One region of the Streptomyces tubbatahanensis genome, then DNA from elsewhere that is predicted to be linked to it. Evidence: riboswitches for the same ligand, from Rfam matches in the RefSeq annotation. Region 1 holds a riboswitch; each other region holds the start of a gene.
What was found. Region 1 has a riboswitch for cyclic di-AMP ahead of MMF93_RS15680 (M23 family metallopeptidase). Riboswitches for the same ligand answer to the same signal wherever they lie in the genome.
Positions count from the first base shown of each region.

Region 2: another riboswitch for cyclic di-AMP. It lies ahead of MMF93_RS25340 (M23 family metallopeptidase); the one in region 1 lies ahead of MMF93_RS15680 (M23 family metallopeptidase).
Region 3: another riboswitch for cyclic di-AMP. It lies ahead of MMF93_RS09605 (LysM peptidoglycan-binding domain-containing protein); the one in region 1 lies ahead of MMF93_RS15680 (M23 family metallopeptidase).

Region 1 covers NZ_CP093846.1:3,668,894-3,675,643, reverse strand. Annotated here, with positions in the region: gene MMF93_RS33505 (serine/threonine-protein kinase) at 1-649, shown strand, start outside; gene MMF93_RS15690 (DUF4232 domain-containing protein) at 905-1,759, shown strand; gene MMF93_RS15685 (PP2C family protein-serine/threonine phosphatase) at 2,289-3,428, shown strand; cyclic di-AMP (ydaO/yuaA leader) riboswitch at 3,583-3,742, shown strand; gene MMF93_RS15680 (M23 family metallopeptidase) at 3,756-5,207, shown strand; gene MMF93_RS15675 (aldo/keto reductase) at 5,361-6,314, shown strand; gene MMF93_RS15670 (PrsW family intramembrane metalloprotease) at 6,377-6,750, opposite strand, start outside.
Region 2 covers NZ_CP093846.1:5,873,572-5,880,321, reverse strand. Annotated here, with positions in the region: gene MMF93_RS25350 (bifunctional acetate--CoA ligase family protein/GNAT family N-acetyltransferase) at 1-1,951, opposite strand, end outside; gene MMF93_RS25345 (HPr family phosphocarrier protein) at 2,099-2,380, shown strand; gene MMF93_RS25340 (M23 family metallopeptidase) at 2,526-3,347, opposite strand; cyclic di-AMP (ydaO/yuaA leader) riboswitch at 3,361-3,522, opposite strand; gene MMF93_RS25335 (M16 family metallopeptidase) at 3,737-5,107, opposite strand; gene MMF93_RS25330 (M16 family metallopeptidase) at 5,158-6,489, opposite strand.
Region 3 covers NZ_CP093846.1:2,237,557-2,244,306, reverse strand. Annotated here, with positions in the region: gene MMF93_RS09635 (hypothetical protein) at 1-582, shown strand, start outside; gene MMF93_RS09630 (hypothetical protein) at 579-1,130, shown strand; gene MMF93_RS09625 (hypothetical protein) at 1,149-1,706, shown strand; gene MMF93_RS09620 (biliverdin-producing heme oxygenase) at 1,753-2,460, opposite strand; gene map (type I methionyl aminopeptidase) at 2,623-3,480, opposite strand; gene MMF93_RS09610 (hypothetical protein) at 3,544-3,777, shown strand; cyclic di-AMP (ydaO/yuaA leader) riboswitch at 4,274-4,448, shown strand; gene MMF93_RS09605 (LysM peptidoglycan-binding domain-containing protein) at 4,453-5,241, shown strand; gene MMF93_RS09600 (DUF2264 domain-containing protein) at 5,407-6,750, opposite strand, start outside.

The DNA.
Region 1 (6,750 bases):
GGGAGCGGCGGTGGTGAAGCTGAGGCCGGACGAGCCGAAGAAGCCGGACGAGACGCTCGTACACGACGCCAGCGGACGTATCAGCATGAAGATACCGGCGGAGTGGGCGGGCGAGGTGACACGTGACGGGTGGCGCCCGTCGTCGATCGGCCTGCCGGCCGACCACGCTCCCGGGATGCTCGTCGCGGAGGACGTGAAGGGCTGGAAGGACCTCACCTCGAAGACGAGCGGGGTCTTCGTCGGTCTCGGCGGCGACAGCGAGAGCGGCGAGAACAGCGAGGACAGCAAGAACAGCGACGGCAAGGGAGCCGACACCGACGGCGCGAACGGCGACGAGCGGACGAACGGCGCCCGTGCCGACGCCGGGAAGTCCGGTGACACGTTGGCGGACAAGGTCGGGGCGATCAGCCACCGCACCGCCTGCCAGGACGCGGCGAGCCGCGCGTACAAGGGCGAGAACTGGCAGGGACGCATCCGTACCTGGTCCTCCTGCGCCTCCTCGGGGATATCGCTGGAGGAGATCAGCCTGACGCCCCGGCACAAGGGGAAGCCCCCGGTGTACGTGCAGATCCGCTGCGACGAGGACTGCGTGGCCAGGACGGACAAGGTGCTGGGCAGTCTGGAGGTGAGCGGCGCCTCGGAGGGCTGAAGGCGGTCGGCCGGACATGTCAGCTGGAATGTCGGCCGGAAGTGCCCATATCTGTCCGTATTGTTCACACGTGATCCGGTCGGCAGACCCGCGGCCGGAAAAAGTTTCCCGGAACCGTGAACTTTCTCGGGGAGTCGGCCATCGAACGGTGTGTACGGCGCAAGAGCCCGGGGTGCACGCTGGTGAGGGACACACGAACGGCATCCCGGGCGGCCGAACGACCGCGAGACGCGTGACCAGGGAGTGACGGCAGCCATGACACAGCGCCAACACGTGACAGGCGAGCGGGTCGTGCACGAGACGACGGAATCCGCATCCGTTTCCGGAGGCGCCGGACACCGCCCCCGGCGCCGGGTGGCCCGCGTCGCGGCCGGAGCGACGGCGGTGCTGGCTGCGGGGGCACTGCTGGTGGGGTGCGGTGACGGCGACAAGGACGCGGGGGACGGGGCACCGAAGAAGGTCAGCGGCGAGGCGGCGCCCGCCGGGGGCGACTCCGACAAGGACAACGGAGGCGACGGCAAGGGCGGCGACCAGCACAACGGCGGCAAGGGCGAGACGGACGGCGCTGCGAAGGGCGGCTCCGACGGGTCCGATTCCGGATCGGGGGATTCCTCGGGCTCGTCCGACTCGTCCGGTTCCTCTTCGGCGGGTACGTCAGGCGCCGGCGGGACACACGCGGGCTCCGGTTCCGGCTCCCGCTGCGCCACCGGGGACCTGCGGGCCTCGTTCGGTCCGAACCACCCGGGCGCGGGCCAGGAGAACTACTCCCTCGTGTTCACGAACACGTCGGACGCCACCTGCACCGTGCGTGGCTACCCCGGCCTGGCGTTCGTCAACAGCGCGGGCGAGGAGGTCTCCATCGACCCGAACCGGACCGGCGGCCAGGTGCGGACGGTCACACTGGCGCCAGGAAAGAGCGCGTGGGCGCCGCTCTCCTACTCCAACCCCGAGATGACCGACGTCCCGACGGTGAAGCCGTCCGCGGCGAAGGTCACCCCGCCCGACGAGCACGCTTCGCTCACCGCACCGTGGTCGGGCGGCGAGGTCACCAAGAGCGGGACGGCGTCCGTCCCGAAGATCGGACCCCTGGCCCCGGGCACCGGCGGCTGAACCACACGCACGGGGCGACCGGCGCGGCTGTCCGTGACGGGATCTCCCTGACGGGATCTCCGTGACGGGATCTCCGTGCGGAGGCCAACCGCGACGGGGTGGCCGTCGGCCGGACGGCGGAGTGTCCCCTGACCACGGGACACTGCCGCGTTCGAGGGCCGGCGGGAACCGAAGGACCGCCCCGTACCGACGGACGGCGCCCGGCTCCACGGGAGGGTGCCGGGCGCCGTCCGTCCTTGCCTCACCGCCCGGGCCTCCACGGCGGCGAGGGGCCGCGTGAGGCGCCCGTTCGCCGTACGCACGGGTGCGGCATGGCCGGGCCCGTGCTACCGCTTCCGGACGCCGCGCGCGGCAGTCACCCCCCGTCACCCGACCCGACCACGCCCGAGTGGCCCGGCGTCCGCAGGCGGGCCAGATTGAGAGCGTGCAGGAGAGACGGACAGGCGGACGGACGAGCCGACGAACGGGCCGGAGACGGAGCTGGGAGGACGAGAGCGGAGCGGATCCTGCGGGCGGGTACGAGGGCGGCGTGGGGCGGCTGCGGCGCCTGGCGCGGCTGCTCCCTCCCGCGCTGTTCGCCCTGGGGCTCGTCCTGGAGCTGGCCACGCCGCCGAACGTGACCGTCTCGGCGCCTTTCGCCGCCACGCCACTGGCCGCGGCCGCACTGCTGTCGTTCCGCGCCACCGTCGTCGCCGGTGTCGCCTCCTCCGGCACCGTCGTCCTGCTGACCTGGCTGCACGACGAGGCGGGCCCCGACATCGAACCCGAGGCCCGGTCCATCACCATCGCGACCGTCTCCGCGCTCGCCGTGGGCGTCAACTACGTGCTGCGCCGCAGCGGCGAGCAGCTGGCCTCCGCCCGTGTCGTCGCCGAGGCCGTACAGCTCGCGGTCCTGCCCACGCCGCCCACCCGTGCGGGCGGTCTGGTGTTCGCCACCCGCTACCGCGCCGCACAGACGGACGCCCGCATCGGTGGCGACTTCTACGCCGTCGAGGAGACCCCGTACGGCGTACGGCTGCTTCTCGGGGACGTACGCGGCAAAGGGCTCGGCGCGGTCGAGGCCGTCGTCATCGTGGTGGGCGCTTTCCGCGAGGCGGCCGAACAGGAAGAGACCCTCGCCGACGTCGCGGCCCGCCTCGACCGCGCCCTCCAGCGGGAAGGACGGCGGCAACTGGGCACCGCACGGTTCGAGGGCTTCACCACCGCGGTACTCGCGGAGATCCCCGCCCACCCGCCCCCTCCGGGCGGCCCCGGCACGCCGCATGCGACAGCCCCGCAGAACGCCGCATCCGGCCCCGTACTGCGCCTGGTCAACCGCGGCCACCCCGGCCCCGTCCTGCTCCACCAGGGCCGCACGACGCTCCTGGAACCGGACGAACCCTCGCTCCCGCTCGGCATGACGGAGCTGGGCGTGTGGCCCGACGAGATCGACGAGGTGCCCTTCCCTGCGGGCAGCCAACTCCTCCTCTACACCGACGGCCTGTCCGAGGCCCGCAACGCCGACGGCGTCTTCTACGACCCCGCCGGACGGCTATCCCGCAGCTACTTCGCCGACCCCGAGGAACTGCTGGAAACCGTCCTCATCGACGTCGCCGACCACACGGGCGGCGAGGCGGTCGACGACATGGCACTGCTGGCTGTCGCCCACGAGACCCGGCGGAGCACGTGATCCGGCCCCACAGCGAGCGGCAATTGTGGGGAACGGCTTGGAAACACGGGTGCTGTTCTATTACCGTCCGATAACGCGGCACGGTCGTCACTGTCGTCACGGAAGACGGCACCGTGCGCCGACGCCGAATCCCGCACACGGAGCACCAGCCGGCCCAACTCACCGGCCAGGCCCCGCGGGAACCGGGGAACCACCCCTTCTCGTCAGCATGTCGGGAAGGACGGGGTGAATCGGGCGCCCCGCACGGGATGCCCGTAGGAGACCTTCCTGCTCCGAACCCGTCAGCTAACCCGGTAGGCGAGAAGGAAGGAAAGGAGAGCGCCCACCGTGGCGTCCACATCCCAGGGCCCTGCCCCCGAGGCCGTCGGGTACGGCCCGCAGCCCGGCACCGTCGGCTCCCCCGCTCCCACCCCCGCGCCGGCCGCCCCTCACGGCGGCCCCCAGCCGTACGGCGGTCCTCAGCCGTACGGTGGCCCGCTCCCGTACAGCGGCGCGCATCCGTACGGTGCTCCGCATCCGCACGGCACGTCGGGGCCGTACGACGCTCCGGGCTCGCATGGCGCTTCGGCCCCGCATGGCGCTCCGGGCCCGCATGGCGCTTCGGCCCCGCATGGCGCTCCGGGCCCGCATGGCGCTTCGGGCCCGCACGGCTCCGCGCACCCGTACGGCACTGAGCACCCCTACGGCGAGTCCAAGGCCGGCGTCAGCGAGTCCTCCGGCGGGGACGGCCCGCAGGACGAGTGGCACCGCACCGAGGAGTGGAATCCCACCGAGGAGGCCGCCCGCTCGCTGCGCGGCAAGCACCGGGTCGCCCGGCAGCGGACCGGCGGTGTGGCGCGCGGCGGGGCCGTCCTCGGCGTCGGCATGATCGCCGCCGTGGGCGCGGGCGGCATGGCCACGGCACACGACAAGGACCCCGGCTCCATATCCGTACCCGACCTCGGCGCCGCCGCCGACACCGCGCGGGACCTGACCGGCCACCTGCCCGACGCCGAGGACATCCCCGGCCTCGGGGCGTTCGTCTCCGACGACGCGGACGGCACAGACGGTGCCCAGGGAACGGACGGCGCCCAGGCGGCACACGGAGCCGACGCGGCCGAGGCGGCGGCCGGCACGGGCGGCGGCAGCGCCGGCGAGGCACTCCGGGCCCGCATCCTCGCGCAGGCCGAGCGGCACCACTCCGCGACGGACGCACAAGCCCGCGAGGACGCGGCACGCCAGGCCGCGAGCGCCGCCGCTGAGCAGGCCGCGAAGCGGGCCGCCGCCGAGGAACGCGCGCGAGCCGAGGCGCAGGACGAACGCCGGCGCGAGGCCGCGGAGGCGAAGGCCGCCGAGGCGGCGAAGGCCAAGGCGGCGGCGGAACGCCGGGCCAAGCTCGCCCGCAGCTATGTCGCGCCGGTCGCCTCCTACCAGCTGAGCGCCGGCTTCGGCCAGGCCGGCGGCAGATGGCAGAACGACCACACAGGCCAGGACTTCGCCGCCCCCAACGGCACGCCCGTCAAGGCGATCCACACCGGCACCGTCAAGGAGGCCGGCTGGGCCGGCTCGTACGGCTACCGCGTCGTCCTCGAACTGGACGACGGCACGGAACTGTGGTTCTGCCATCTCTCCTCCATGACCAAGTCGGCAGGCGACAAGGTGAGCACCGGCGACGTCATCGGCCGCGTCGGCTCCACCGGCAACTCCTCAGGACCGCACCTGCACGTCGAGGTCCGCCCGGACGGCGGCGCTCCGGTGGACCCGCTGACGTGGCTGCGCGACAAGGGCGTCACCGTCTGACCCGGCCCTGACGACGGAGCCCCCGCACGCGCCCGCGTGGCTCCCCGCGACGCCGTGGGGGCGCCTGGCAAAACTGTCGCTCCCCACAGCCGCGCGGGGGAGTCCCGCGCGCTGTGCCCGCACCGGAGGGAGACGGCGCGCTACGGTCGCGGCATGCAGATGAACGTCGGCAAGAAGATCGGTCAGCTGTCCGTCGCGCCGCTCGCACTCGGCGGCAACGTCTTCGGCTGGACCGCGGACAAGGACACGTCCTTCGCCGTGCTGGACGCCTACACCGAAGGCGGCGGCAACCACATCGACACCGCCGACGGGTACTCCTCCTGGGTGGAGGGCAACTCGGGCGGCGAGTCCGAGACGGTGATCGGCCAGTGGCTCGCGGCGCGCGGCCCCGCGGTCCGCGACGACGTCGTCGTCGCCACCAAGGTCGCCCGGCACCCCGACCGCATGGGGCTGGACCCGCAGAACATCAAGGCCGCCTGTGAGGACTCGCTGCGCCGCCTGCAGACCGACCGCATCGACCTGTACTACACGCACTTCGACGACGAGTCGGTCGAGGTCTCCGAGATCCTCCAGGCCCTGGACGACCTGGTCAAGGCCGGCAAGGTCCGCGAGATCGCGGCCTCGAACATCTCCCCCGAACGCCTGGCCGCCTCCCTCGCCTTCAGCGACCGCGAAGGCACCGCCCGGTACGTCGCACTCCAGCCGCACTACAACCTGGTCTCCCGCGACACGTACGAGGGAGAGCTCGAAACCCTCGCCCGGCGCGAGTCCCTGGCCGTGCTCCCGTACTACGCGCTGGCCGCCGGCTTCCTCACCGGCAAGTACCAGCCCGGCGAACAGCCGCCCGAGGGCGCCAGGTCAGGCCAGGCGGCCAAACTCCTGGCCACCGAGCGCGGCCAACGCGTCCTGGCAGCCCTCTCCACGGTCGCGGGCGCCCACCAGGCCCCCGAGGCCACCGTCGCCCTCGCCTGGCTCCTCGCCCAGCCCACCGTCACCTCCCCCATCGCCAGCGCCCGCACCGTCGACCAACTCCCGGCCCTCATGGCCGTCGCCGACCTCCAACTCACCCACGACGAACTCCACCTCCTCACAGACGCCTCGTCGTAAGGGGGCCCGTTCTACCGCCACCCCTCCGGGCTCGCTCCTTCGCGGGAACGCTCCGCGGCCGCTCACCGCACCGGATACCCCGCCCACCCCCGCGGAGGCAGGTAAGGGCGGCTCAGGGCCAGGGCGGCGCTGGTGGTGGGGGGGCCGGACAGGGGGTGGTTGGCGCGGAGGGAGCGGAGGAGTTGGTGTTCGCGGGCGGCGAAGTCGGGGGCCGTGGCGCCGTTGGTGGCGCGGGAGCGGAGGAGGGCGAGTGCGGTGGCGTCGTGCTGGTAGGCGGCCAGGGTGCGGGCCGCGGCGGGGCCGTGGCTGCGGCGGGCCATCGCGCGGGCCATCGAGCGGGCCCGCATGGACGAGAGCGACCAGGGCTCCGGCTCGCTGAACCAGCCGGCGGCCGCGTACGCGGGCAGCGTCTCGCGGACGATCCGCAACTCGTGCA
Region 2 (6,750 bases), 2.2 Mb from region 1:
AGTGGCGCACCGCCTCGGCCAGGGCGCGGGACGCGCGTTCGGGTGTCGGGTAGGAGGGCAGGCCGCGCGCGGCGAGCGCTTTTTGCAGCCCTTCCATCGCCAGGTGCACGACGGCGACGGGTTTGCGCGGTGCGCCCTCGTGCGCGGAGACGCCGTCCGCCGCCTCGCGCAGCGCGTCGGCGAGGGCCTCGATGTGGCCGTCGGGCGGGGTGTCCGGCTGGTGGGTTCCGGTGCGGCCCGGCAGCTCGGCGGGGACGGTGGGCACGACGGTGAGCAGCACCGCGTCGGTGGCCGCGTCCGTGAGCGCCTCGCGCAGCGCCCGGCCGAAGTCGCCGGGGCCCGCGCCGCCGGGCAGCGCCACCACGGGGCGGGGGCGGAGGCCGTCGTTGAGGCAGGCGTCGTAGGTCAGCAGGCTCATCGCGTCGGTGTTGCCGACGATGCCGACGTGCGGGCCCGCGGGCGGCGGCTGGTCGGCGAGGAGCACTCCGGTGTCGATCAGCTCGGTGAAGCTGTCGACCATCAGCACACCTGCCTGGCGCAGCAGGGCCTGGACGGTCGCGTCCGGCGTTCGGGAGGCCGGCGCGGCGTGTCCCGGCGGGGGCGCGCTGCCGCGCTGCCGGGCGCCCTTGACGACGACGAGGGGCTTGCGGGCCGCGGTGCGCCGCGCGAGGCGGGTGAACTTGCGCGGGTTGCCGATCGACTCCAGGTACATCAAGGCGACGTCGGTGTCGGGGTCCTCGTCCCAGTGCTGGAGCAGGTCGTTGCCGGAGACGTCGGCGCGGTTGCCGGCGGAGACGAAGGAGGAGGGGCCGATGCCGCGCCGGTCGAGCCCGTCGAGGAGGGCGATGCCGATGGCTCCCGACTGGGTGAAGACGCCGATGCGGCCCCGCGCGGGCATCCGGATGGAGGGCGTCGCGTTCAGCCGCACGTCGGGCGAGGTGTTGATGAGGCCGAGCGCGCCGGGACCGATGAGCCGCATGCCGTAGGAGCGGGCGAGCCGCACCAGGGCGCGCTGCTCGTCGCGGCCGACGCCCTCGGAGAGCACGACGAGCCCTTGGAGCGCAGCCTGCCCGCACTCCCTGATCACGCGTTCGAGCTGCTGGGCGGGGACGGCGAGGACGGCCAGGTCGACGCGCTCGGGCAGGTGCCGCACGGAGGTGTAGGCGGGCACTCCGGCCAGTTCCGCGGGGCCTTCGGGGGCGAGGGCGTGGTTGACGGCGTACAGGCGCCCGGTGAAGCCGCCCGCGCTCAGGCTGCCCAGGGCCGCGCGCCCGGCGCCGCCGGGGCTGCGGCTGGCACCGATGACGACGACCGCGCCGGGGGCCAGCAGCCGGGCGACGGAGCGTGCCTCGGCGCGCTGTTCGCGGGCCTGCATCACGGCCAGGGAGCGCTCGGTGGGCTCCAGGTCGAGGGTGAGGTGGACGGAGCCGTCCTCGAAGCTGCGCTTCTGGGAGTATCCGGCGTCCGTGAACACCTTGATCATTTTGTTGTTGGCGGGCAGTACCTCGGCGGCGAAGCGGCGGATGCCGCGTTCCCTGGCGACGGCCCCGATGTGTTCGAGGAGCGCGGAGGCCACTCCCCTGCCCTGCTGGTCGTCGCGGACCAGGAAGGCGACCTCGGCCTCGTCGGCGGGTTCGCTTGCGGGGCGGCCGTGCGGGTCGATGCGGTCGTAGCGGACGGTCGCGATGAACTCCCCGCGGATGGTCACTGCCAGGCCGACCCGGTCGACGTAGTCGTGGTGCGTGAAGCGGCGCACGTCCCGGTCGGACAGCCGCGGGTAGGGGGCGAAGAACCGGTAGTACTTCGACTCGTCGGAGACCTGCTCGTAGAAGCTGACCAGGCGTTCCGCGTCGTCGGGGGTGATCGGGCGTACCTGCGCCGTACCGCCGTCACGCAGGACGATGTCCGCTTCCCAGTGGGTCGGGTAGGCGCGCTCCTCGGGGCTCGGCATGCGCTCAGCGTACGGCGGTGAGCGGGCTCACGGAGCGCTCGCGCGGTGCGTCGTATGGTCGCGGTACTACACAGACGACCGTGCGGTGCGCGTAGGCCGCCGTGCGAGACTGGTCTAGACAACCTCACCGACTCGAAGGGCAACACCATGGTTGAGCGCCGCGTCACCGTCGGCTGGGCCGAGGGGCTGCACGCCCGCCCCGCCTCCATCTTCGTCCGTGCCGCCTCGGCCGCCGGCGTTCCGGTCACCGTGCGGAAGGCCGAGGGCAACCCCGTCAACGCGGCCTCCATGCTCGGCGTGCTCGGCCTGGGCGCCGAGGGCGGCGAGGAGATCGTCCTGGCCTCCGAGGCGGACGACGCCGAGGCGGCCCTCGACCGGCTCGCGAAGCTGGTCTCCGAGGGGCTGGAGGAGCTTCCGGAGACGGTCTGAACACCCCCCGCCGCGCGTCCGCGGTCGGTGGGGGCCCACGGACGCGGAACGCGACGCGCACGAGCCCCCGGCCCGCTGGGCCGGGGGCTCGTCGCATACCCGCGAGTGCGCCGCGCAGGCGTCAGACCCTGAAGCCGTGCAGGCGTCAGACCTTGAGGCCGTGCTGGCGCAGATAGGCGACCGGGTCGATGTCCGAGCCGTACTCCGGGCCCGAACGGGCCTCGAAGTGCAGGTGCGGACCCGAGGAGTTGCCGGTCGAACCCGAGAGGGCGATCTGCTGGCCCGACTTCACGCTCTGGCCGACCGAGACACCGATCGAGTTCAGGTGGCCGTACTGCGTGTACGTGCCGTCCTTGTGCTTGATGACGATGTTGTTGCCGTAGGCACCGCCGTTGCCGGCCTCCACGACCTCACCGGCGGCCACGGAGTGGACCGGGGTGTTCATGCCGGCGTGGAAGTCGATCCCGGTGTGGCTGCCGGACGACCACATGCCGCCGCCCTGCTGGTAGCCCGTGGAGACGTAGGAACCCTCGACCGGCAGCACGTAGGCGTTGAGCTTCGCGCGCTCCGCGGCCCGTGCGGCCCTGACCTTGGCCTCGTGTTCCTTCTGCGCCTTCTCGGCGGCGGCCTTGCGCTTGGCCTCGTCGGCCTTCCGCTTCGCCTCGGCCTTCGCCTTGGCGGCCTCCTCCTTGGCCTCGGACTCGGCCTTCGCCTGCTCGGCCCGCAGCGCCTGGTCGTACGCCTGCTCGTCCAGGGTGTCCGAGATGGGAGCGGCGAGAGCCTCACGCAGCTGAGGGCTCTGCTGCAGATTGTTCTGGCCCTGCCCGCCGCCGGCGGCGAACGCGGGAGAGGCGATGGAGCCCACAACACCCACGGTGGCGAGGCCGGCTATGCCCGCCGCTCCCGCCGTGGCCCTGCGGGTCTTACTCGGGCGCCTGTGCTTCCCGGTGGCACGGGTGAACGCCATACGGAGGCGTACTCCTTTCCTTCCTTCTCGCCTACCGGGTTAGCTGACGGGTTCGGAGCAGGAAGGTCTCCTACGGACCGCCTCTTTTCGAGGCCGTCCGATTCACCCCATGGGACAAGGTGGGTCCCCGGTCCCCCTCGGGCAGTTCCCCTCGGGGATTCGGCGATCACCGTCCGTCGGCCGCGGGTGCGGTCACTTCTGACGGACAGCGGCCACGACGCTAGACGGCGCCAACTCCGAGCGGCAAACGAATCCCTGGCTTTGTCATCTTCGCCACACTCCAACTCGCCACAACCGCAACAGAAACGGACATCACGAAGGGCCCGGAAGGAGCGATTCCTCCTCCCGGGCCCCACTTTCCCCTGCCGCCGCGTCCCGGAACGGGGACGTCAGGAGCCGGAGACCACCTTGACCTCGCCGATCCCCAACTCCCGCACCGGGTCGGCGATCTGGGACGCGTCACCGACGAGCACCGTCACCAGCCGGTCAGCCGGCAGCGCGCTGACCGCGGCGGCCGTGGCCTCCACCGTGCCGGTCTCGGCCAGCTGCGCGTACACCCGCGCCTGGTAGTCGTCCGGCAGGTACTGCTCCACCTGGTCGGCGAGCGTCCCGGCCACCGCGGCCGCCGTCTCGTAGCGCAGCGGGGCGACACCCACCAGGTTGCGCACCGCCACGTCCCGCTCCTCGTCCGTCAGCCCCTCGGCCGCCAGCACTCGCAACACCTGCCACAGGTCGGCCAGCGCGGGCCCCGTGACATCCGTGGCGACCGAACCGCTGATGGCCAGCATGGCGGCCCCGCTGCCGTCCTCGGCCGAACGCAGCACCTGCCCGAAGGCCCGCACCCCGTAGGTGTAGCCCTTCTCCTCGCGCAGCACCCGGTCGAGCCGGGAGGTGAGGGTGCCGCCCAGGCAGTAGACGCCCAGCAGCTGCGCCGGCCACACCCGGTCGTGCCGGTCGGGGCCGACGCGCCCGATCAGCAGCTGCGTCTGCACCGCGCCCGGGCGGTCCACGATGACGACGCGGCCGGTGTCGTCCGCGGAGATCGGCGGCATCGCGCGGGCCTCGGCTGCCGTACCGGTCCAGGCGCCGAGCGTCTCGGTCAGCGCCTCGTCCAGATCCACGCCCTCCAGATCGCCGACCACCACGACCGTCGCCGTTACGGGACGCACATGGGCCTCGTAGAAGGCGCGGACGGCCGCCGCGTCGATACGGCTCACCGTCTCCTCGGTGCCCTGCCGCGGCCGCGACATCCGCGACGTGGCGGGGAAGAGCTCCTTCGACAGCTCCTTGGCGGCACGGCGGGCCGGGTTGGCCAGCTCGTGCGGGATCTCGTCCAGCCGGTTGGCGACCAGCCGCTCCACCTCGCCGTCGGGGAAGGCCGGGGCGCGCAGCGCGTCGGCCAGCAGCCCCAGCGCCTTGCGCAGCCGGGAGACCGGCACTTCCAGGGAGACCCGCACGCCCGGGTGGTCGGCGTGCGCGTCCAGCGTGGCGCCGCAGCGCTCCAGCTCGGCGGCGAACTCCTCGGCCGTGTGCTTGTCGGTGCCCTCGCTCAGCGCGCGGGCCATCAGGGTGGCGACACCGTCGAGCCCCTCGGGCTCCGCGTCCAGCGGCGCCATCAGGTTCACCTCGACGGCCACGACCTGCTGGCCAGGACGGTGGCAGCGCAGCACCGTCAGCCCGTTGGGCAGCACGTCGCGCCGCGGTGTGGGAAACGCCCACGGCTTCGGTGTGCCGCCGGCGGGCTGGGGGTGGAAGTCCATGGTCGTGCCCGCGCCCGGCGCGGTGCCCGCCGGCGTCTGTGGGGTCTCGCTCACTGCCCGCTCTCCTCGTTCTCCTCGGCCTCGCTCGCCAGTGGCTCGTAGACCAGCACGGCACGGTTGTCGGGGCGCAGCCGCTGTGCGGCGATCTCGCGCACCTCCTCGCGCGTGACCTCCAGGACCCGGCCCACCGCCGTCAGCGCGAGCTGCGGGTCACCGAAGAGGACCGCGTACCGGCACAGTTCGTCCGCACGGCCGCCGACCGTGGCAAGCCTGTCCAGCCACTCGCGCTCCAGCTGGGCCTGGGCGCGCTCCATCTCCTCCGCGCTGGGGCCCTCCTGCGCGAAACGCCGCAGCTCGTCGTCGACCGCGGCCTCGATGTCGGCCACCTCGGCGCCGCTGGACGCCTTCACGTCCAGCCAGCCCAGGGAGGGGGCGCCCGCCAGGCGCAGCATGCCGAATCCCGCGGCCACCGCCGAGCGGTCGTGCCGCACCAGCCGGGCGTAGAGGCGGGAGGACTCGCCCCCGCCGAGCACGGTCAGCGCCAGGTCGGCGGCGTCCGCCTCACGCGTGCCGTCGTGTGGCAGCCGGTAGGCCGCCATCAGCGCGCGGGAGGGCACCTCCTCCGCCACGACCTCGCGCGTTTCCTCGCCCCGCACCTCGGGCAGCGAGCCGTCCCGCGGCGGCTGCTTGCCCTCGTGCCCCGGGATGGAGCCGAAGTACTTCTCGACCCAGGCCAGCGTCTGCTCCGGGTCGATGTCGCCGACGACCGCCAGCACGGCGTTGTTCGGCGCGTAGTTCGTACGGAAGAACTCCTGCGCGTCCCTCAGCGAGGCGGCGTCCAGGTCGGCCATGGAACCGATCGGGGTGTGGTGGTAGGGGTGGTCCTCGGGGAAGACCATGGCCGTCATGCGCTCGAAGGCGGTGCCGTAGGGCACGTTGTCGTACCGCTGGCGGCGCTCGTTCTTGACCACGTCCCGCTGGTTTTCCAGCGACTCCTCGTCCAGCGCGGACAGCAGCGACCCCATGCGGTCGGCCTCCAGCCACAGGGCGAGCTCGAGCTCGTGCGCGGGCATCGTCTCGAAGTAGTTGGTGCGCTCGAAGCTCGTGGTGCCGTTCAGGGAGCCGCCCGCGCCCTGCACCAGTTCGAAGTGCCCGTTGCCCTCGACCTGGGCCGAGCCTTGGAACATCAGGTGCTCGAAGAGGTGTGCCAGGCCCGTGCGGCCCTTCACCTCGTGGCGGGAACCGACGTCGTACCAGAGGCAGACAGCGGCGACGGGGGTCAGATGATCCTCGGAGAGCACCACACGCAGGCCGTTGGCCAGCCGGTGCTCCGTCGCTGTCAGCCCACCGGTGGCCGGCGGGGGCGTGGCCGTGTGACCCATGGGCGGGGAGTCCCTTCCGCTCGCGGAGGTTTCCCGGCCGGACGCCGGGAACTGCCGACCGCCCGTGCGTCTCACGCGACCGGCGGTGCTGTCACTGTATGCAACCACGCCGACAACGTGCGAAGTTCCCGTACGGTCTACCGAGCGGCCGGCTGTCAGTGGGGCGGTCCACAATGGTCGCGCGAAGCCGCACGCACGCCCGGACCCGAGCGCGAGCCCGGACCCGGGCACTGCGGCGCATCCAGCACGAGCGCGCGCGAC
Region 3 (6,750 bases), 1.4 Mb from region 1:
AACGAGGAGCAGACGCTCGATCGGAGCGACCTTCTGGAGGTCTCCAAGCAGGTCTCCCGGGACCCGCAGAGCTACCAGATCCTCAACGACGGTATGAACGCCGCGATGGTCCGGGACATCCACGCGGAGACGAAGGACCCCGAGGACAGCCTCGACCGTTCGGGCCGCACCGTCGGATTCCTGGAAGAGGCCCGCTACCAGGCGATCGGCGACAAGAAGGCCGCCGATCTCAAGGACGCCGGCTGGGGCCCCACGGGCACCGGCGGCTACCTGGTGTTCGCCGAGGCGGCATCGTTCCTCCCCGGCGGCGGGCACGCCGCCAACGCGGCGTTCGGCCTCAGCAAGATGCTCGTCGAGGACGAGACCGCCCGCATCGAGGCGGGCGTCTCGGGCGACAACAAGGACGTCGCCGAGCTCCAGCAGCAGCGGTTGCAGGGGCTCAAGGACGAGTGGTACCGCACGAACTCCGACTGGGCGCGCCAGAACGACGGATACTCCGAGGACCACGGATCCTGGTCCAAGATCGACGCTGCGGCGAACGACGGCAAGGCCAACGCCCGGGAGGATTCGGGAGACCAGTGAACACGCCCACCCCACGAAAGACCGCAGCGCTGGCACTCGCCGCCGCGGGCCTTCTCTCCCTCGTCGGCTGCTCCGGCGGGGGACGCGAGTACGCCGTCCCCGACCGGATCTGCGACGTGCCGATGCCCAGCAGCGCGGTCGAGCCGCTGCTCCCGGACGGGGAGAAGCTGCACCAGTCCCGGCGCCTGATCGACGACGACGGAACCGTGACCGGCTGCCAGACAGCCGTCGTCGACGGTCCGCTCGCCGTGAGCGTCGACATCACCGAGCTGGACAAACCGCTCACCGAGGACGACCGGCACAGCTCCCTGGAATCACTGGAGCACGCCCGGAACATCCACATGAGCGGAACCCACTGGGCCGTACAGGGAGACAGCCGTCTCCATCTGTCCACCCCGTGCGGCACGAAAGCGGCCGACTCCCTCTCCTTCCGCTTCTCCTTCGCCAAGGAAGCAGAAGGCACGAAGGCCACTCGCGACACCACCCTCCGGTTCGCGAAGGAATTCGTCCAGGGAGAAAAGAAGAAGGAGGGCTGCACCGCGTCGTAGCGCGTGGTGCTCGCGGAAATGACCGTCACCCATCTGGCTCGCCGGCCGACAGCGTGCGCCACCGCTGTCGCCGCCGCGCTGCTCGCTCTCTCCGGCTGTGCCGGTGGGAGGGACTACGCCGTGCCGGAGGAGATCTGCGGGGTGCGGATGTCCGAGGACGTGGTGGAGCCACTGCTGCCGGACGGGGACAAGGTGGAGCAGGAGCGGGAGAGGCGTCCTTTCCGGGACCGCCATTTCGTGAACTGTGACGTCGACGTGGACGGCAAGGGCGCGCTGTACGTGAAGGTGTCCGAGTCGCACCATCTGCCGAAGCTCCGGCGGGGCAAGGACAATCCCGAGCACAATGACGACGTGGAGGAGATCGAGGACCTGCCCTTCTCCGGTTGGGCGACGGTCAGCGACGACACGGTCTCGGCGGCCGCGGAGTGCGGGGGAGAGGCCGAGGCGCTCGTCTTCCATTTCCCGTTCCAGACGGACAACCCCGAGGACGTGAAGGAGCGCCGCGCGGCCGGGGCCCGGTTCATCAAGGAATTCGTTCCGGGAGAGCAGAAGAAGGAGGGCTGCACCGCGCGGTGAGCGGGCAGCCCTCCCGTGAGGGCGGGGTCCAGGCGGAGGACGGGATTCAGGCGGACAGGGGGAAGCGGGTGCTCAGCTCGCGGAAGACGGCCACGTTGAGGGTGAAGGCGTGCTTGCACTCGTCGACGATGCGGTGCTGTTCCAGTTCGTCGCAGGGGAGCGCGTCCAGCAGCGCGCGGTACGCGCGTTTGAACGCGGCGGGGTTGTCGAGGGCGTCGAAGACGTAGAAGCGGACGCCGTCGCCCTTGTGTGCGAACCCCCAGGTTTTCTCGGCGGTGGCGCGGACGACCTGGCCGCCGGAGAGGTCGCCGAGGTAGCGGGTGTAGTGGTGGGCGACGTAGCCGCCGGGCCACTCGCGGGCGACCTCGGCGATGCGGTCGGCGTAGGCGGCGGTGGCCGGGAGGGGCGAGAGGGTCCGGCGCCAGGCCGTGTCGCCTCCGTGCAGGTGTGACAGGTCGCGTTCCAGCGCGGGCAGCCGGCGGAGTTCGTCGCGGAGGAAGGGTCCGGCCACCGGGTCGTCGGCCAGCGCAGGGGCGGCGTTTTCCAGTGCGCTGTAGATGAACCAGAGCTGTTCGGTGTAGCGGGTGTACGCGGCCACGCCCAGCCCGCCGCCGAGCATGTCGCTCATGAAGGTCGAGGTGTTGGCCTCGGTGTGCAGTTCCTGCGAGGCGGTGCGGATGAGGGTGGAGAAGTCCGTCGCGGGCGAGGGGGCGGAGGACACAGCTGGCTCCCGTGGGTGGACGGCGTCGGGCATGGGTGCGCCGACAGGGAGCGATCCTGCTACTTAGGCTTACCTAAGTCAAGCAGTTGCCGACACCCTGTCGGGAAACCCGTACCCCGCTGTCCGAGCGGGAATGCGCCGGAGCGCGCCCTGCGGGAGCGCGCCGGAGCGCGCCGGAGTGCGCCGGGGCGCGCTCTACGGAAGCGTCAGAATGTCCGCGCCCGTCTCCGTGACGACCAGCGTGTGTTCGAACTGCGCGGTGCGCCTGCGGTCCTTGGTGACGACCGTCCAGCCGTCCTCCCACATGTCCCACTCGTGGGTGCCCAGCGTGAGCATCGGCTCGATGGTGAAGGTCATGCCGGGGCGGATGACCGTCGTCGCGCGGGGGTCGTCGTAGTGCGGGACGATCAGCCCGGAGTGGAAGGAGCTGTTGATGCCGTGCCCGGTGAAGTCGCGGACGACGCCGTAGCCGAAGCGCTTGGCGTAGGACTCGATGACGCGGCCGATGATGTTGAGCTGGCGGCCCGGTTTGACGGCCTTGATCGCGCGGTTCAGCGACTCCCGCGTCCGCTCGACCAGGGCGCGGGACTCCTCGTCGACCTCGCCGCACAGGTAGGTGGCGTTGTTGTCGCCGTGGACGCCGTCCAGGTAGGCGGTCACGTCGAGGTTCACGATGTCGCCGTCGCGCAGCACCGTGGAGTCGGGGATGCCGTGGCAGATCACCTCGTTGACCGAGGTGCACAGCGACTTGGGGAAGGAGCGGTAGCCCAGCGTGGAGGGGTAGGCGCCGTGGTCGACCATGTACGCGTGCGCCACCTCGTCCAGTTTGTCGGTGGTGACGCCGGGTGCGATGTGCTTGGCGGCCTCTTCCATGGCGCGCGCCGCGATCCGTCCGGCGACGCGCATCTTCTCGACCGTCTCGGCGTCCTGCACGTGGGGCCCGTCGTACGGGGTGGGCGCGGGTTTGCCGACGTACTCGGGGCGCGGGATCGAGGTGGGTACGCCCCGGGGCGGGGAGAGCGTGCCGGGGACGAGGAGTGACTGGCCAGACATGTCCGCGAGTCTAATCGGGCCTGTCCACTGAGATCAGGCCCTCCCGTGCGCGACGATGGACCCATGGCTTTGTTCAAGCGCAAGACGGTCGGCAGGCCCGGTGAGTGGTTCTTCAACGTCGACAACGGCACGGTGGAGGAGGGGCCGCAGTCCCCGGGCAAGAACCGGATGGGCCCCTACGCCAGCCGCGAGGAGGCGGAACGCGCGTTGGAGACGGCGCGGGAGCGCACCTCCGAGTGGGAGCAGGACCCGCGCTGGCACGACCGCGGCCGGGGCTCCGACGAGGACGCGGGGTAGGCGACGGCCGATCCCGCCGGCCCCCTCACGTGCGCCTTGGCTCACGTGAGGGGGCTCTGTTGTGCGGGCTCCGCGGAGGAGCCCGCCGCTTTCCCCCGCGCTGTCCGCGTCGCCTGCGCCACCGCCGGGTAATCCCTCAACTTATGGTCACAAGGCCCGCCATGGCCTACTAGGGGCGTTTTGCCCGGTTTCTGTGGTCTTCGTGTCGCGAATCACACCGCTACGTCCCCGAGTGGCGCCACGAAGTGCCTCAGGGCGTCAAGAACCTTACGTGCAGGGCCATTTCGAAGAAATCGGCGCACGACCCCATTTCACGCTGAGAAAATGATCGACAGCGCAGCGTGGAGAAATTCGTTGATCAATTACTAGGCTTTTTAGTAATTCCCACTGATCGTCTTGTTCAAAACGAATTCGCTGTGTTTCCGTGTCCTCGCTTCCGACAACCACGCCCGTCGGGAGATCCACTACCGGGGCGCCGAATCCTGCCGCCCGGCCGGTGGAATGCTCACCAGACCCTTTTCGGCAGGAGCGGGGGACCCAGGTAAGTGCCGTGCCGCACACCGCGGCCCGGCTTGGGGTGAAGTCAGCTCCGCGTACTCGGTGCGCGGAAATGGCCGGGCAACTCCAGCCCGAATCCGACAGCTCACCTCGCAGGCGCCAGGAGAGGACACCCCCATGTTCCGTGACCTTCATGGCCGCGTGCGTCACACCTTCCACACCCGTCGCCTTTCCCGGATTTCTCTCGTGCTCGCCGCGAGCGGTGCGGGAATTGCGGCTCCGCTGCTGACCGCGGGCAGCGCCAGCGCCGCGCCGGCTCCGGCCGCCGCGCACGCCCAGGCGCCTTCCGCCGCGACCCAGCAGGTGCAGAGCGAGCAGAAGTCCGAGGCCTCGCAGGAGTACACCGTCGCGGGCGGCGACACCCTGTACCGCATCGCCACCACCCACGACGTCGAGGGCGGCTGGAAGGCCGTCTACGAGGCCAACCGGCAGACCATCGGCGACGACCCGAACCTGATCCGCCCCGGTCAGGAGCTGAGCCTGTCCGCGTCCGCCGACGCGAAGCAGGACGAGAGCGGGGGCGAGGAGACCCAGGGCGCCGGCCAGACCCCCGCCCAGCCCTCCGGTGAGGTCCACACGACCCAGTCGGACAACCTGGACGGCTGGATCAACGAGGCGCTGGGTGTCATGAAGCAGCACGGCATCCCGGGCACCTACGAGGGCATTCACCGCAACATCATGCGGGAGTCCGGCGGCAACCCGGACATCGCCAACAACTGGGACATCAACGCCCAGAACGGCACGCCGTCGATCGGCCTGCTCCAGGTCATCCAGCCCACGTTCGACGCCTACCACGTCGAGGGCACCGCGAACGACCTGCGCGACCCGGTCGCCAACATCGTCGCCGCGTGCAACTACGCGGCCGACCAGTACGGTTCGATCGACAACGTCAACGGCCCGTACTGAGCCGCACCGACCGTACCGAGCCGTACCGGCCGTACTGATCCCCGCTGATCCCCGCTGATCCGTACGGGTCCGTACGGGTCCGTACGGCCCGTGCGGACCCGTACCCCGACTGCCCGCCACCTTCCCCCGGGGTGGCGGGCAGTCGGCATGCGGGCTGCGGGCCGGTCATCCGGCCCCGGCAGCCGTCTGAGCGGCCTCGGCCGCCGGTGGGTCGAATCCGATCCTGATCCTCGTCGGGACGGACCTGTCTGTCCCGGGCCCCCACCTGAGCGTCACCGTGGTGTCCGCGACCGAGACGTCGGGCGCCGGGGTCCGGGCGGTGCCCACGCCCAGCGACACCAGCGCCACACACACCCCAGCGCCCGTCACCTCGCCCTCCAGCGCCGGGACCCGCAGCCACCGCGCGTACGCCGTGCCGTGCGGAGCGGGCAGCGGCTCCACCGTCTCCAGCCCGTGCGCGGGCAGCAGCGCCGAGGCGACCTCGTCACCGGCCGCCCAGCCCGTCAGCCGCAGGCGGGTACCGGCGGGGGCGCCCAGGACGCGGTGTGCCCGCACCTCCCAGCTGCCGCGTACGACCGTCACGCTCTCCACCCGCAGCCCCGGCACCCGGGGTACGTCCGCGGGGAAGGCGGGGCGGTGCCAGGACGCCGCCCAGCCCCAGCCGCCGTCCGCCGCCGAGCCCGCCCCCAGCGGATGGATGCGTCTGCGGGCGCTCCACCGCCCGGGCCTGGAGGGGAGGGCGAGCGCCAGGTGGTTGTCGGGCGGGTTGTCGCGCGCGGTCGGCCCGGTCCTGGTCGAGTACGCGAACCGCGCGTAGAGCGGATCCTCCCGCTCGTGCGCCTCCCCCTCGTCCGGGTGCACGTTGTCGCTGCCGTGGTTGTGCAGCCGCACGAGCCCGTCCCCGCCGGTCGACTGGATGAGGAAGCCCGGCGCCGCCACCGCCAGCGCGCGGTCGGGACCCTCGCTCGGCGCGGCCTCCTCGACGGCCGTCCACAGCGGGTCCTCGGGGGGCACCAGCAGCGCGACGAAGCACTTCGACGCCCAGTAGGGGGAGGCCGGGCCCGAGTAGTGCTGCACGGTGGGGGCGTGCGCGCCGTGCCAGCCGAGCGACAGCAGCCCGTCCGCGTCGAGCGCCCCCCGGTCCAGGAAGTAGCGCAGTGTTCCGCTCAGCAGGCGGCGCGAGACACCGGGCGCCAGTGGCGTGTGCCCGGTCAGCGCGCCGAGGCCGACGGCGGTCCCCGCCGCGAACCGGTAGGTGAGGGAGCGGCCGAAGTGGACAGGGGCGCCGTCGCCGCCGAACAGCAGCGCGAAGCTCGCCAGGTGCGCGCGCAGCCGTGCCCCGTACCGCGCCGCAAGGTCCTCCTCGCCGGCCAGGTGTGCGTGCAGCAGGGGGTACAGGTGCAGGGCCCAGCCGTTGTAGTGGTCGAAGGCGCGCCCGTCGCCGTCGGCGTACCACCCCTCGCCCCGCCACCAGCCCTCCAGCAGGTCCAGCCCCCGCTCGATCGCCGT